Regions from separate parts of the Pantoea sp. X-Soil-YNGN-844 genome, predicted to be linked through region 1. Evidence: predicted binding sites of a transcription regulator. Region 1 holds the regulator's gene; each other region holds the start of a gene.
What was found. The regulator LexA, encoded in region 1, represses DNA repair genes until DNA is damaged. The targets are predictions, from matches to a motif close to TNCTGTATGTACATACAGNA.

Region 1 (2,203 bases):
GTGGTGCCAATTGCACGCAGCCCAGACATTGACGTCAATCCGATAAAAGGGTTCCCACATCATGGCAAATAATGCCACCGGACTTATCAGAATAGTTAAAGCCGCAGGTTACTCCTGGCAGGGACTGCGTGCCGCCTGGCAACATGAAGCGGCGTTTCGTCAGGAAGCCCTGGCTGCGCTGGTCGCCATTATTATCGCCTGCTGGCTGGATGTCGATGTGGTCTCACGCATCCTGATGATCGGGGCAGTGGTGCTGGTCGTCATTGTTGAAATCCTTAATAGCGCCATTGAAGCGGTCGTTGACCGCATCGGTCAGGAGCATCATCCGCTGGCGGGCCGGGCCAAAGATATGGGCTCTGCGGCGGTACTGATCAGCATCTTACTGGCACTGTTTGTCTGGATCGCGCTGCTCTGGACACATTTGCGATAAGCGTTCCATATCGCGCCGGAAGCCGCGTTTTGCCTGACAATCGGTTTCCATTTCGCCAATACCTGTATATACTCACAGCGACTGTATAAACAACCAGGGGGCGGGATGAAAGCATTAACCAGCAGGCAGCAGCAGGTCTATGACCTGATTCGCGACCATATTTCTTCAACAGGCATGCCGCCTACGCGCGCAGAGATTGCTGCACAACTGGGCTTCCGCTCACCGAATGCGGCAGAAGAGCACCTGAAAGCGCTGGCGCGTAAAGGTGTCATTGAGATCGTTTCGGGTGCATCGCGCGGCATTCGTCTGTTAATGGAAGAAGAAGCCTCAGAAGGCATACCGTTGATTGGCCGGGTTGCTGCCGGTGAGCCGATCATGGCGCAGGAACATATCGAAACCCACTACAAGGTCGATCCGGGCCTGTTTAAGCCGTCTGCCGACTTCCTGCTGCGCGTCAGCGGAATGTCGATGAAAGATATCGGGATTATGGATGGCGACCTGCTCGCGGTACATAAAACCCAGGATGTGCGCAACGGCCAGGTTGTCGTTGCCCGCATCGATGATGAAGTCACCGTTAAGCGCTGGAAAAAGCAGGGTGCTATCGTGCATCTGCTGCCTGAAAACAGTGATTTTGACCCGATTGTTGTCGATACCCGTGCACAGTCCCTGACCATTGAAGGTTTGGCGGTTGGCGTGGTGCGCAACGGCGAGTGGCTCTGATTTTAGGCCTGCGTGCATTCGCCTTTTCTGATGCTATTCTGTCTGCCCTAATTTTGTCGCTGACTGTTTTGCGCAGCGACACCGAGCACGGAACGGCGAATGCGCTTTATCACGGCAACCGATAAAAATCTCTGGCGGCTTGCGCTGCCGATGATCCTTTCAAATATCACCGTTCCCTTACTGGGAGTGGTCGATACTGCAGTTATTGGTCATCTCGACAGCCCTGTCTATCTTGGCGGGGTTGCGGTCGGGACCACGGTGACCAGCTTCCTCTTTATGCTGCTGCTTTTCCTTAGAATGAGTACGACTGGCCTTACGGCGCAGGCGTTTGGTGCGGACGATAAAACCGCGCTGGCACGCGCACTGACGCAGCCGCTGATCATTGCGCTGCTGGCAGGTGTACTGTTCATCGCTTTACGTTATCCGATTATTCAGCTGGCGACCCATCTGGTTGGCGGTAATCCCGCGGTACTGGAACAGGCGGCGCTGTTTATTCAGATTCGCTGGCTCAGTGCGCCTGCTACGCTGGCAAATCTGGTCATTCTGGGCTGGCTGCTGGGCGTGCAGTATGCGCGCGCGCCGGTGATCCTGCTGGTGGTGGGCAATGTGGTTAATATCGTACTCGATCTCTGGCTGGTCATAGGCCTGCACTGGGGTGTCGCGGGTGCGGCAACCGCCACGGCGCTGGCGGAGTACATTACGCTGGGTGTCGGCAGCATCATGGTCTGGCGGGTCCTGAAGCTGCGTGGTATTCCCCTGAGCCTGCTGAAGCAGAGCTGGCGCGGTGACAGCGGCCGGCTGCTGCGGCTGAACCGGGATATCATGCTGCGCTCACTGATGCTGCAACTCTGTTTCGCCTCGCTGACCGTGCTGGGCGCGCGGCTGGGCCCGGATGTGGTGGCAGTTAACGCGGTATTGCTGATGTTCATCACGTTCACGGCCTATGCGCTGGATGGCTTCGCCTACGCGGTTGAAGCGTTTGCCGGCGAGGCGCATGGTGCAAAAGATGGCGGCAAACTGCGGCGCGTCTGGCACTCTGCCTGTCGGCAGGCG
Region 2 (2,203 bases), 570 kb from region 1:
GGCCAGATATGCTCCTGGGTCGTCTGCTGAAAATCGCTGAACTTCAGTTTCACGCCCTGCCGCGCCACCTGCTTGTCCGGTCGAATCTGCGTCAGCCGGCGATCCAGTTCAGCATAGAGAAAGTCGATAATCTCCAGGCAGGCGTCCCAGTCACTGATATCTTCCGCCAGCGTGCGTTCCACCCCCAGCGATTTACGCTCGCGCTCGACGATCACCTCACGGTCATCAATGCCGTTGCTGCGTTCCCACAGCACCCGGCCAAACTTTCCAAAGCGCTTCAGCAGCAGCGCTAAGTCCGCCTTCTGCACGTCGCCACAGGTTACCAGCCCCATCTCTTCCAGCTTTTTGGCCGAGACCTTGCCGACGCCAGGGATCTTCGCCAGCGGCAGGGTCAGCAGAAAACCGGACATCTCCGGCGGGGTAATCACGAACTGGCCGTCCGGCTTATTGAGGTCAGAGGCGATCTTCGCCAGAAATTTAATCGGCGCGATACCCGCTGACGCGGTAAGCCCGGTTTCACGGAAGATGGTCGCACGGATTTCCTGTGCCATCAGCGTGGCGGAGCCGTGACAGTGCGGACTGTCGGTGACATCCAGATAGGCTTCATCAAGGGAGAGCGGTTCAATCAGCGGTGTGTAGCGGGTAAAGATGTCGCGAATCTGTGCGGAGGCTTCTTTGTAGGCGTCGAAACGGCCTGGCAGCAGGCGCAGATGCGGGCATAACTTGAGGGCCATGCCGGTTGGCATCGCGCTGCGCACGCCAAATTTACGCGCCGGATAGTTAGCGGTGCTGATCACGCCGCGACGCTCGCGGCTGCCACCAATGGCGATCGGGATGTCGCGCAGCTGGGGATTATCACGCATCTCCACCGCGGCATAGAAGCAGTCCATATCGACATGAATGATTTTACGCATACCCCCTCCGGCACTGGATAAGTATACAGTTGGCAGGGGTAACTGCAATATTTGTCGGGCCCACAATTAAAGTTTACAAATTTCTGGCCGAATATTTTTCAGTAAATCGCGAATCTGGCTGTCGGCGTCTTGCTAAAAAAACAGACAATGTTTAATGTTGCGCTGCGGTAGCGGACAGTTCCGATAATGCAAACAGAGACGCACATTTTGCGTCATGTTCTCTTCACCTCAAGGTACACACAGCATGGGCAAAATCGCACTCCTGTTTGCGATGATTTTACTGCCAGCCCTCAGCATGGCAATGACACCCGAACCCGTCTCAACGGCACCGGTCAGCAAAGAATTAAAGAAGCAGTTACTCGGCACCCCGGTCTATATCCAGATCTTCAAGGAAGAACGCACGCTCGAACTCTACGGCAAAATCGGTAACGAATTCCGCCTGCTGGATACCTATCGCATCTGTAACTTTTCTGGTGGCCTCGGCCCGAAACGTCGTGAAGGCGATTTCAAAAGCCCGGAAGGTTTTTACAACGTGAAGCTGAATCAGCTGAAGCCGGATAGCCGCTTTTATCGCGCGATCAACATCGGCTTCCCGAATCAGTACGATCGTAATCAGGGCTACAGCGGCAACTACCTGATGATTCATGGCGACTGTAAGTCGATTGGCTGCTATGCCATGACTAACGCCTATATGGATGAGATTTTTACCTATGTGAATGCCGCGCTGCGTAACGGTCAGCAGGATGTTGGCATCAGCATCTATCCGTTCCGCATGACCGACAGCAATATGCAGCGTCACCGCTACTCCAGCGACGCCAGTTTCTGGCAGCAGTTGCAGCCGGGCTATGCGTACTTTGCGAAATATCACCAGCCGCCGATGGTCAACGTCGCCAGCGGGAAATATGTGATGAACAGCAGCCCGGCACCGGTGTTAGCCAGTCCCGAAGCCGCTTCCCGTTCATTCCTGGCGCTCTCCAAGGCAGAATAATGCCCATTCACCTGGCGCAATCCGCTGCCAGGTTTCATTGGCCGTCAGTGGCTGCGTAGCAATCACCGTCACCACGTCATGCGGCGTGGTGTGCTGCTGGAAATCAACCTCTACATCCTGATCCAGTAACTGCGCCCGGCCAAACGGTGCCCGGCGGGTGATCCAGAACAGGTTGGTGGAGCAGAAGGCCATCAGATAGCGGCCATCTGACAGCAGCATGTTAAACACGCCCTTCTGCCGCAACGAACCCGCCAGCTCTCCGATAAAACGAAACACCGCAGGCCAGTTGCCCGGCGTGCGT
Region 3 (2,203 bases), 950 kb from region 1:
GAGAAAACACCATGCCGGAGCTGAATACGGAGCAACGACTGGCGGTGCGGCTGGCGGAATTACGCCTGCAACGCGGCTGGTCTCTTGATGAACTGTCTGTCGCTACCGGCATCAGCCGCGCGACATTATCGCGCATTGAGCGAAGCGAGACCAGTCCCACGGCTGCACTGCTTAATCGTTTGTGTGTCGCCTACGGCTTAACAATGTCGCGCCTGCTCAGCGAAGTGGAAGAAGAGTCCAGGCTGCTGGTCAGAAATGAGCAACAGCCAGTGTGGCAGGATGACGCCAGCGGCTTTATTCGCCGGAATATTTCACCACCTGCCCTTCATTTTAGATGCGAACTCGTAGAGGGCAAGTTACGGCCGGGTGCGCGTATCGATTATGACGCGCCGCCCATCCAGGGGCTTGAACAGCATATCTGGCTGCGCGAGGGTGGTCTCACCGTCACGATGGGGTCTCAGGCGTGGACGCTACAGCCCGGCGACTGCCTGCGGTTTCATCTGATCGGAAAATCGGCTTTTGAGGCGCACCTGACCGACGGCGCGCGTTACGTACTGGTGGTGGCAAAACCATGACGGATTATACAATTCTCAGCGCGACCCAGGCGCAACAGCATCTTGGCGAACTGACAGACGTTTTGCAGGGCTGCGTGGCAGACGGTGCCAGCGTCGGCTTTATTGATGCCGAAGACGATGAGGTGATGACGCGCTTCTGGCAGCAGCGGATCGCCAGCATCACCAGCGGTGACAGCGAATTACTGGTTGCGTGTCAGCATGGTCGCATCGTAGCGACGGTCATTATCAGCCGCAGCGCCATGCCTAATGGCCGCCACCGCGCAGAGATTAGCAAGCTGCTGGTGCATCCGCAGGCGCGTCGTCAGGGTATCGCCCGTGACCTGATGCAGCGTGCCGAGCATCGGGCACGCGCGCAGGGCAAAACCCTGCTGGTGCTGGATACGCGCAGCGGCGATGTCGCGAGCGACCTCTACCGTTCTCTGGGCTGGCAGGTGGCGGGGTCCATTCCCTGTTATGCCGAGTCCACCGCAGGCGTGCTGGATGCCACTACCTATATGTATAAAGTGCTGGCGTAAAACACCGCCGTCGGACAATCGCTGAATTTTACGACGGCGCACGAAAAATTCGGCGCGAAAGCTGACGTCGCCAGGATACTGTGTAAAAATACAGGCCATTTTTTCGGTGTGGTAATGCAAATCATGGCCCTGACAGCCGCAGTAAAAAGCCAGATAGCGCAGTGGTATAAAGCGCTTCAGCAGCAGGTGCCTGATTTTATTCCGCGAGCGCCGCAGCGCCAGATGATCGCTGAAGTAGCGAAATGCCTGGCGGGCGACGACGCGCGTCATCTGGCGGTCGAAGCGCCGACCGGCGTGGGCAAAACCCTCTCTTATCTGATTCCGGGCATCGCAGCCAGCCGCGCTCAGGAAAAGCAGCTGGTAATCAGCACCGCCAACGTGGCGCTGCAGGATCAAATCTTCACCAAAGATCTGCCGCTGCTGAAGAAAATTATCCCCGACCTCACTTTCACCGCCGCCTTTGGTCGCGGGCGCTATGTCTGTCCGCGCAATCTGGCGGCGATGGCGGCCGATGACGACCAGCAGCAGGGCGATCTGCTGCTTTATCTGGACGATGACGCCGTCAGCAGCACCAAAGAAGAACAGACGCAGTGTGGCCGCTTGCAGAAATCGCTGGATCGCTACCAGTGGGATGGTCTGCGCGATCACAGCGAGGAGAACGTCAGCGACAGCCTGTGGCAACGCCTCTCTACTGATAAAGCGAGCTGTCTGGGTTCGCACTGCCACTGGTATCGTGAATGTCCGTTCTTTGTGGCGCGGCGCGAAATCGAGCAGGTCGATGTGGTGGTGGCGAACCATGCGCTGGTGATGGCCGCGATGGAGAATGAGTCGGTGCTGCCGCCCGCTAAAAACCTGATGCTGGTACTGGATGAAGGACATCATCTGCCTGAAGTGGCCCGCGATGCGCTGGAGATGAGCGCCGACATCACGCCGGGCTGGAGCAGCCTGCAGCTCGACCTGTTTATCAAGCTGGTCGAGAGCATCATGACCCAGATGCGACCAAAATCGCCGCCGCCGCTGGCGAATCCGGAACGGCTGAAGGCGCACTGCGATGAGCTGCGCGAACTGCTGACTATTACCGCGCAGGCGCTGAATCCGTTGCTGCCGCCCAAT

Region 2: the regulator LexA is predicted to act here: its motif matches at 926-945, upstream of dinB (DNA polymerase IV).
Region 3: the regulator LexA is predicted to act here: its motif matches at 1,167-1,186, upstream of dinG (ATP-dependent DNA helicase DinG).

Annotation. Positions count from the first base shown of each region.
Region 1 is NZ_AP036007.1:319,678-321,880, forward strand. Features, by position in the region: gene AC6I8C_RS01360 (diacylglycerol kinase) at 62-430, shown strand; gene lexA (transcriptional repressor LexA) at 536-1,150, shown strand; gene dinF (MATE family efflux transporter DinF) at 1,250-2,203, shown strand, end outside.
Region 2 is NZ_AP036007.1:891,165-893,367, reverse strand. Features, by position in the region: gene dinB (DNA polymerase IV) at 1-914, opposite strand, end outside; gene dpaA (peptidoglycan meso-diaminopimelic acid protein amidase) at 1,159-1,902, shown strand; gene AC6I8C_RS03920 (class II glutamine amidotransferase) at 1,873-2,203, opposite strand, start outside.
Region 3 is NZ_AP036007.1:1,266,849-1,269,051, forward strand. Features, by position in the region: gene AC6I8C_RS05775 (helix-turn-helix domain-containing protein) at 12-575, shown strand; gene AC6I8C_RS05780 (GNAT family N-acetyltransferase) at 572-1,090, shown strand; gene dinG (ATP-dependent DNA helicase DinG) at 1,214-2,203, shown strand, end outside.